DNA from 3 places in the Microbulbifer sp. ABM4_008 genome. Region 2 is predicted to be linked to each of the others. Evidence: predicted binding sites of a transcription regulator. Region 2 holds the regulator's gene; each other region holds the start of a gene.
The links. Region 2 encodes LexA, which represses DNA repair genes until DNA is damaged. Its sites were predicted from a motif close to ACTGTNTNTANANACAGT; they were not measured.

Region 1 (3,267 bases), 600 kb from region 2:
GCTTTGTTTGGATTGGCTTTCTCGAAAAGGATTGCCTTCCCAAATGCTTGGCGTATCTATTTGCCCATTTTAATCTGCACTGACGTATTTGAATTTTTCTCCGTCATCGATGAGTTCAATATGTCGGTACTGGAAATCCAAATCATTACTATGATTTGGATTTCAGTGATATTTTTTACTTGGTACGTCGTGTACCGGTATCAAAAGGTGATGCGATATTTTAAATAATATCTACGCTAGCCTTAACCACTTTCAGCAGGTGTTTTATTGGAAGGTATTGCCAACATTACCTGTGCCAGTTTGCGTGGTTAATGCGATTTCACCACTGCCAACCTGCAAAGTTGTTTGAGTATTGGAAACACCGTTTTGCGTCACCAGAATGCTGCTACTAATACCGCTATGTTGATTAATCTGGGAAGAATTAGAATCACCAAACTGATTGAGCACCAGTGAACTAGTGAGCAAAGACCCGTCCTGCCCCTGATCTATTTGTGCTGTATTGGCTGAGCCATCTTGGATTACTAGAGTGGTACAGGAAATAAGTTCAATAGCGGCAATATTTTCGTTCCCTTGATCAAGATTTACCGTATTAGAAGAGCCGGTTTGCATTACTTCACCGCTGCTTGAGGTAATATTCTCCTGATCCACATTTGCAATGTTATTATCACCAATCTGGGTGACTATCCCAGTAGCAGCTGAAACATCAGTTTCCTGTTCTATTCTTCCGGTATTCGAATCACCTATCTGCATTATTATTGCAGTGCTCGTCGTCGTGACTTCATCCTGCTCGATATCTAAAAAGTTGGAAGAGCCAGTCTGGCTGGCCATAGCAAAGGTAAAGGTTACATCTCTATCCTGATCTATATTGGCGAAGTTGGAGTCACCAACTTGGGTGAATATGGCGCTAGTGCTATCCACCCTTATACGCTGATCTAAAACCAGTGTGTTAGACATTCCTTGTTGAGATGCGACAAGTGTGGTGGAAGTAACATCTTCCTGTTGCAGGACTTGGATGTCGTTTAAGTCTCCAGCCTGAGTGCCGGTGAAGGAGCTGAATTGCGCATCGTCCTGCAGCAAGGTCGCTGTATTATCACTGCCATTCTGGGTCAGGGAGGACGTAGTAAGCTGCGTTGCATTCTGTTGCACTGCTGAGGCCTGATTCAAATTTCCCGTCTGCACCAGTTCAATAGTGCTTTCAGAAGTGCCTGTAGTTTGGGATGCATCCGAGTCATTGAAATCGCCGATTTGGGTCTGAACAATCAAGTTGTTATGCACAGTACCATCGGACTGATCAGAAGTTGCACTATTGCCAGTACCTTCCTGGAATACCAGGGTGACATTATTATCAGCTAGAGCAGATACGCTGGCGGCAAATAGCGCGGCTGCAGTCACAGAATTTGTCACTTTCATAGAGGTAATCCCTTATTGGTTAAATCTTATGGGGCGACCGCTTATAAGCCTCGACTGCAAGCCTGGATGAGCATCAAGGGAGTTGCCATAGGAAAAAATGGCTGAATAACTAAGAAGAAAGCTTGGGATTGTTGTTTGTTCACCGGGCTAACTTGCTGTATAACCATAAAGCCCCAGAGTAACCTCTGCCTCATTGTTTGCATATCACGTCATAAGGAACTGGTGTGCGGCATCGACGATAGATAGATCGAAAAACTAGCGCTTGTGCCATGACCCAACCGATAGAATTGCCAACTGGCTATTACCTGGACAACTTCAAAGCGTTGATTGAATTTGTTAGCCAACATTATTCCCGGCTTATCACCACATCTGAGCAAAATTTTTTTAAAACCTTCCAAGAGTTGGATATTTATAGCCAGCGGCTCTATGTGCGTTTGCTGTCCCGTAAAGGAGTACCCTCCTCTAGAGGATCGCTTTTCCGCCTGGAGAAGCTTAGCTATGGTGAGATAGAGAGCATTGAAAGTGCTGCAGCTGTTTTGGATCGCGTTGGACTACTTTGTTTTAATCCGGTGCTAACGGCACAAGAATATCTACCACTATTTACCAAAGCTGAATTGCTTACGGCAGGACCCTCGGGTATATCCAAGTCTCTCAGCCGGCCTTCCCTCGAGCAACTATTGCTTGAAGACTCCAGTTCGAGTGACTGGTTTGTGAACTTGCTTTCTCAGCACAGGGTACTAGCCGTCCAGGGTGCTGAGCATTTCCAGACTTTCAAACTGTGTTACTTTGGCAACTTGAATCAGGATCTTACCGACTATGTATTGCGGGATCTTGGGCTTTATCGGTATGAATCCTATCCACTGGATAAGCAAAATCTCCCCTTTCAAAGCCGCTCGCAAATTGATCAGTATCTGCTTTACTACCAATGCCTGGAGCTGTTAGAAGAGTCATTACTGGAAGATGCGGAAGCCATATTGGCCTTATCTGCTCAACTGCCAGAAGGTATCGATGGTGACTCAACCCTGGCTCGTCGGCTGGACAGAATACGTCTTAAGTTGGCACGGCAGCTTGAGCGGCTCAATGCTCTTGAGCAGGCTGATGCACTATATCAACTTTGTAAAACCCCTCCCTCCCGTGAGCGCCGCGCACGAATTGCCGTAAAGCAAGGGTGCGACACTCTAGCATTGGAAATATGCGAGGAAATAATAGCTTCCCCTATGGACCAAGCAGAAAGAGAGTTTGCTCTTAGCTTTGGTTACCGCACAGCCAAACGAAGTGGAGGCCTCAACAACTGGCAGGCACCTCATAAAATCCAAGCCCCCACTGAAGTGATAAGTTTGGCGCAGGGGGAAAGCTGTGTTGAGCTACTGGTGGCAGAGCACCTTGAAGGTTCTAGCGGTGGTGAGTGTTTTTATGTAGAGAACACCCTATTCACCGGTGTGTTGGGCCTCTATATTTGGGACATACTATTTGCACCTGTGCCTGGTGCTTTTTTCAATCCCTTCCAGGTAGCCCCAGCTGATTTTCGCACCGCGGATTTTTACTATTCCCGTCAAGCGCTATTCATCCAGCGATTGGCTGAAATAGAGCATGAGTCTTTGAAGTCCCGTGTCCTCGCTACCTTTGCTGAGAAACAAGGTATTGCCAACCCTTTGGTTACTTGGGAGCCTTTGTCTACAGAACTACTTGAGGAGGCGCTGGATAGAATCCCACCAAGTCATTGGCGTTCAATTTTTACTCGCATGCTCAGTGACATCACACAGAATAGAAATGGGCTGCCAGACCTTATTTGCTTTACTCCCTCCGGCCACTATGAACTCGTGGAGGTTAAAGGTCCTGGGGATCGCTTACAAAAAA
Region 2 (3,267 bases):
TCTCCGCAGTTGATCATTGATGCGCTGGGCGTTCAGGGTAGGGCTAGTGCGGAGGCCAATGAGCTGTCCGGCCTGGTCGGCGATCCGCAGAGTTGGTTATCCCATATGCTTTACGCCTGGGAAGAGCAGCAGAAAATATCTGTGGGTGCTGATGAAAAACAGCAACAGGTTAATTTAATCCCGCTACACAACGAAGTTGCCAAGCCCGAGTTTGCACCTTTGTCCAAAGAGTTATTGCTTCAGTGGCATCGTTCTCTGAGTGAGTTGGTGGTGAGGCAGCGCGCTCACTTGGATGAGTGTTAACTAATACGCTTACTCGACCTCGGTGAACTTCTGAATAGATTCGTAATATTCCTGCGAATTTTGAAGGTTGTTGATATTAGGCGCACCTCTGCGGGAAAGTCCGCTGTCCTTTGAGTGAGTCACAATAGAGTAGTTGTGGCCCACTCGACATAACCCGCAACAGGTGCAACGTGCAAAGCAATTCACTTTTCTCTTGTGATCTCTTGAGTGGTTTAGGTAATTCTTTGATATAGCGTACTGGTAATAGACTGCCTCGAAAGTCAGGAGCCAGAAGCCCTCAAATTGGATGAATGAAACTTATCGCAAGCCTGTGGTACACTGGGCGCAAACTGTTGTGCCGTGAAGGAAAAGCGAATGTCCTCCGAAACTTTTGAAATAATCGAGCTGGCTAATGGCGATGTAGCTTTGCGTCGTGCTGGCCATAAAGAGGACCCTTTGGTAAGCATTTCTTTTTCTGCAGAAAGCCTTCAGTTTCTGCGCAAGAACAAGGTTGCTGTGGCAAGGGCTATGTTGGAAGCGGGCATTGAAGCCGTACAAAATCTAGACGATCTTGAGGCTGGTTACTTCGAGGAAGAAGATGATTTAATGCCGGTAAATCATACTATTCACTAACATCAGCGTTAGTTCGAGTCTTATCAACAGCGGCCAATGGCCGCTGTTGTCGTTTTTAGGGGCTTAAGGCGTTTGGCGAATAACCCCTACGGCTAATCCCTCAATCACAAAGTTCTTATCTCTCATATCGACTTGAATTAACTCAAAGTCATCATTTTCAGGTAGCAACTGAACGGTTGCCTGATTTCCCTTGCGGCGAAAGCGCTTCACAGTGACTTCATCATCGATACGGGCAACCACGATTTGGCCATTGCGCACCTGCTCGGTCTTTTGCACTGCCAGCAAGTCTCCATCGAGAATGCCCGCATCTCGCATACTCATACCGTGTACCCTCAACAAATAATCTGCGGGGGGATGGAAGAAGCTCGCGGGCAAGTCGCAATAATCTTCAATATGTTCGCTGGCGAGTATGGGATTCCCCGCAGCTACTCTACCCACAATCGGCAAGCCGGATTGGTGATCCGGAATTCGAATGCCTCGGGAAGCGCCGGCAACCATCTCAATGGCGCCTTTTCTGGCGAGCGCTTTCAGGTGTTCCTCGGCGGCATTGGGTGAGCGGAAGCCGAGCTCCTGGGCAATTTCTGCCCGCGTTGGCGGGTAGCCTGTTTCATCCAGGTAGGACTTGATCAGGTCGAGAACCTGGGACTGACGAGCGGTGAGATTGGTCATAGATTTACCTAGTTTTCTGTATTTATATACAGTTGCTGGAATTATATACAGATTTATTGTTCGCGCAATCCTCAGGTTTTAGTCTTTGTGAGCTGCTACATTGATGGAGAAAGCAAGGAGAGAAGAAAGCGTTGAAGGAACTGACAAAGAGGGAAAAATAATGTTGGATGCAAAAATGCCGGAAGCCTGGAGAGTGCTTCGTATTCAGTCTGAATTGGTAGATGGGATAGAGCGGCTGATAGCCTTAGGTGGTGCAGTGACAGTGTTTGGAGGGGCGAGATTTACAGAGGATAGTCCTGAATATCAGCAGGGGGTAAAGTTGGGAGAGTTGCTCGCGGCTGAAGGGATCCCCGTGATTACCGGTGGTGGGCCGGGGCTGATGGAGGCTTGTAACCGAGGGGCTTTCGGGCAGCCCGGCGCATCAATTGGGCTAAACATAGAACTGCCTTTTGAACAGGCGGCAAATCCATATCAGGACATCAGTTTGAACTTCCGATATTTTTTTGTACGGAAATTTATGTTTGTAAAACACGCACTTGGATTCGTTGGACTTCCCGGTGGCTACGGCACGTTGGATGAGTTGTTTGAAGCTCTTACCTTGGTGCAAACGCAGAAAGTGCGGCGTTTCCCAATTGTGTTGGTAGGTAAGCGTTACTGGAGTGGGTTGTACGATTGGTTGGTAGATACAGTGTTAGAGCGCGATTGTATCGATGCCAGTGATCTCGACCTTTTTCATATCGTTGATAGTGTGGAGGAGGCTGCGGCCCTGATTATGAAATATATGCAGGTGAAAGAATAATTATTCGGGTGATCTTAAAATACCGAAAAAATTTTCAAAGTTATTTTTGTTAAAGCTGCCCCCGGACTAAAAGGCTATGTCGGCTGGTGGGGTGGCGTACTTGCTCAAGTTGGCGGGAGATCAACTCCAGCAGTATTGATCTTACCGCCTGACATACTTTTCCCTGTTATTTTTACTCTTGTACCTTGCTGAGTGGAGAGCTTAGCTGGCGGGCTCTAGATCAACGAGAATGTGCTACTCTGGCGTCGATTAAACGTATGTTTTAAATGGTGGTTTGATACTTATGAGCCAGATAGATACGGTCAGCCGGATACTCGATGCAGCGGAAGTGCTGTTTGCCGAACGGGGTTTTCCTGAAACCTCATTGAGAACAATTACGAGCACGGCCGGGGTTAATCTGGCGGCAGTTAACTACCATTTCGGCTCCAAGAAAGAATTGATACAGGCGGTATTTGAACGCTTTTTAACGCCTTTCACTAACGCTCTGGAAGAAGAGCTTGATCGCCGTATTGCCCTGGGGCAGCCCCTGGGGGTGGAGGAGCTGATCGAATGCCTGTATCGAGTTGGGTTGGGAAGCCTTGGGCTGGAGGGAAAGGATCCACAGCGATTTATGCGTCTTTTAGGGTTGGCCTATACCCAGTTCCAGGGGCATTTGCGTCGATTTATCGTATCTCGATACGGGGATACTTACCGCCGTTTTGCCGGACTGCTGGCTGAAGCGTTACCGGGCTTGGACCCAGAAACTTTCTATTGGCGCCTCTACTTTATGCTGGGAGCGACCATTTTCACACTGTCGAGCCACGATGCGATTGAGGCTATCCTGCGGGAGGATTTCGGTTCTGACAGTACCCTGACCCAGACTCTTGAGCGATTGGTACCCGCTG
Region 3 (3,267 bases), 620 kb from region 2:
CGCGCGAACACCAGCGCGCTGGAGTGCTGCGGCACAGACCCGGAGAGTTACCGACCAAATCTCTTCCGCATCCTGCTCAACCCAGCCAGGCTGGGGATAACGATTGGGAATTTCCGAGTAACTGCGACCAATCAGGTGGCCCTTACTATCGAAGATAAAAGCTGTGGTACCAGTGGTGCCCTGGTCAATAGACAGGATCATAGGGTTCTCGCGCTTATTCTTTTAGTCTCTTTCTGTACCTGAAAAATGGCCGAAACCTATCGACCAGTCATTCAGGTAGTAGTCAGAGTATAAGCCCGATTAATTGCCGTCCAGCGCCCAGCTAATCGCGTCCGTGGGGAAGCCCCGGTAAGCCAGGTATCGCTGGCGCCGCGCTCGCTCCTTCATCCACTGATCCCGTGGAAGCTCTGCGCTCATAGGGGCCCGGTATTTTCTCTGAAGCATTTCCGCAGCTAACTCAAACCAATCCACTTCCAACTGATCCAGCGCCTGGGCAATTAGTTCACCGCGCACGCCGCGCTGCTGTAGCTCCTGGCGAATACGCATCGGCCCCTGACCACGCTGGACACGGGAGCGGGCAAAAACTTCGGCAAAGCGTTGATCGGATTGATAGTTGAGTTCGTGTAGGCGCTCAAAAAGCGTGTCGAAATCGGCGCTGGGGAATTTTGCCGCGAGCTTTTGCCTCAATTCATGGCGGGAGTGCTCGCGGCGGGTCAACAGCTCAAGCGCCGCGCTGAAAAGCGCTTGAGCTGGATCAACGGAAAAATCCGCTTTTGAGTACGGCATTTACTCTTCCGGTAATTCCGCAGCCTCTTCAGGGGTCGCAGGCACTAAATCACCGAGCAGCTGCGCACGCAACTGACCTTCAATCTCGTTACGAATGTCGGGGTTATCGCGCAGGAACTTGGTAGCGTTCGCCTTGCCCTGGCCAATCTTGTCGCCCTTGTAGCTGTACCAAGCCCCAGCTTTATCCACCAGTCCCATCTTCACGCCGTAATCGACGATTTCACCAATCATGTTAATGCCTTCGCCATACATGATCTGGAACTCGGTCTGCTTAAACGGAGGAGCTACCTTGTTCTTAACCACTTTCACTCGGGTTTCGTTACCCACCACCTCATCGCCATCTTTAACGGAGCCGATACGACGGATATCCAAGCGTACAGAAGAGTAGAACTTGAGGGCATTACCACCAGTGGTGGTTTCAGGGCTGCCGAACATAACACCGATCTTCATGCGGATCTGGTTGATAAAGATCGCCAGGGTGTTGGTGTTCTTGATATTACCAGTGAGCTTACGCAGAGCCTGGGACATCAAACGAGCCTGCAAGCCCACGTGGGAATCACCCATCTCACCTTCGATCTCAGCGCGCGGGGTCAGGGCCGCAACGGAGTCCACTACCAGCACATCAACGGCACCGGAGCGCACTAGCATATCGGCAACTTCCAGCGCCTGCTCACCGGTATCCGGCTGGGATACGATCAGCTCATCGACGTTAACACCCAGTTTTTCAGCGTAGATAGGGTCGAGGGCGTGCTCAGCATCCACGAAAGCACAAGTGCCACCATTGCGCTGGGCCTCGGCAATCACCTGCAAGGTGAGGGTGGTTTTACCGGAGGATTCTGGTCCATAGATTTCAACGATACGGCCACGCGGCAAGCCGCCTATACCCAGGGCCACATCCAAGCCGAGGGAGCCGGTGGAGATCGCAGGAATACGCTCGCGCTCCTTGTCTCCCATACGCATCACAGTGCCTTTACCGAACTGACGTTCAATCTGAGATAGCGCCGCTTTTAATGCCTTGTCTTTATTGGAATCCATGACCATTCCCGTATTTCTGAGCTGAATTGAGTGGTGGCAAGCTTAACGAAGGATTACTGTATAGGCAACCAGTAATTCCTCATACTGAGTACCAGCTTCAGGCTGAGCGAGCCACGCCTCAAAAAGAAGCCTAAAGCTGGGGCAAACGAACAAAGTTTGACCCGGTGGACAAGTTCAAACCGGGTGCTCACGGACAATCCTTAACATTCCCTTTAGCGCCTCAACGACCGTCTGCGATTGCACCTCTGCCCGGTTACCACTAAACAGAAAACACTTCGCATCAATCTGCACTGGCTCTTGCCCCTCCGCATGGGCCCAGGCAATCCAAACCGTACCTACCGGCTTCTCAGCAGTGCCACCATCAGGCCCCGCGATACCACTGACCGCAACGGCGAGATTGGCATCCATCATCGCCAGAACACCACAAGCCATCTGCCGGGCGACCGGCTCACTCACTGCACCAAACTGCTTGAGATCATTGCTGTCGACACCCATAACACCGTTCTTGATGCGATTCGCATAGCTCACGATCGATCCATCAAACCAATTCGAAGCACCCGCTATAGAGGTAATAGCCGCCGCAATCGCACCACCGGTGCAAGATTCTGCCGACGTCACGCGCCAATCTCTCTTTTCCAGCTCCCCGCCCAACTCTCTGGCAAGCTCAGTTATCTCTCTGTATTCCACCGTTTCTTCCTGTTCAACCGCTCCTAGGCCACAACCGAATATTACAGCACAGAAGTAGGCTCTTATTATGGGTGCCGACCTGCGGCAAGATTACAAATTCCATTTTAAGTAAGCTGCCCCATACCGAATATACAACCGTCCTGCAGTGGTGAAGCCGCAAACCCTTAAAAAACTTAATCCACGCCGGCTGCACACCGGCGCCGACACCAAAAGACAAATCGTGCGCTGTCGAAGCACTCACAAGCGCCGCCAGCACTCTAGAAAATAAAATCACCTATGGAAGCCAGGTTGCCAAATCTAATTTCCGCCGCCGGCCCGCCTTCAAATTAGAATTTAAATTTTAAAAGGGGCCTTAATTCAGCAAATAGTTTCAAGCGGGCAATCCAATAAGCAACAACAAATTTAAAAATAAAAACGTAAACAATGTAAAAACACATTAATACGCACTGGCTGTCCCCAATTTTAAAGCAAAAAAATTTTGCATATGCGATAAGTTGGACCAGTCTCACGACAAAGGGCCCGAGCTTTCCCTATGCAACAATCGGCTTTTTGTTAGTCTGTTACTGCTGTACTGAATATATAAATATCACAATAAAAAAGCAGATAAATCCCCAAGCCCAACAAGCATTAATCATCGTGGCAGATCACCGCCATTATAAAAACATAATGAAGTTGGCACCCCCATAGATAATTAAAGAAAGACAAAATCATGAATTTAAAAAAATCAGCGATCGCGGCTGCTATTGTAGGCGCCTGTGT

Region 1: ACYX4J_RS10430 (VRR-NUC domain-containing protein) is a predicted target of LexA. The motif match lies at 1,565-1,582, and genes of this name have one in related genera.
Region 3: recA (recombinase RecA) is a predicted target of LexA. The motif match lies at 1,877-1,894, and genes of this name have one in related genera.

Annotation. Positions count from the first base shown of each region.
Region 1 covers NZ_CM149970.1:2,399,476-2,402,742, reverse strand. The annotation lists gene ACYX4J_RS10440 (hypothetical protein) at 1-228, shown strand, start outside; gene ACYX4J_RS10435 (hypothetical protein) at 265-1,410, opposite strand; gene ACYX4J_RS10430 (VRR-NUC domain-containing protein) at 1,680-3,267, shown strand, end outside.
Region 2 covers NZ_CM149970.1:1,800,821-1,804,087, forward strand. The annotation lists gene ACYX4J_RS07895 (DUF6586 family protein) at 1-303, shown strand, start outside; gene ACYX4J_RS07900 (hypothetical protein) at 658-915, shown strand; gene lexA (transcriptional repressor LexA) at 979-1,584, opposite strand; gene ACYX4J_RS07910 (LOG family protein) at 1,745-2,383, shown strand; gene ACYX4J_RS07915 (TetR/AcrR family transcriptional regulator) at 2,667-3,267, shown strand, end outside.
Region 3 covers NZ_CM149970.1:1,178,765-1,182,031, reverse strand. The annotation lists gene glpK (glycerol kinase GlpK) at 1-201, opposite strand, end outside; gene ACYX4J_RS05160 (regulatory protein RecX) at 301-786, opposite strand; gene recA (recombinase RecA) at 787-1,821, opposite strand; gene ACYX4J_RS05150 (CinA family protein) at 1,996-2,508, opposite strand; gene ACYX4J_RS05145 (glycoside hydrolase family 16 protein) at 3,218-3,267, shown strand, end outside.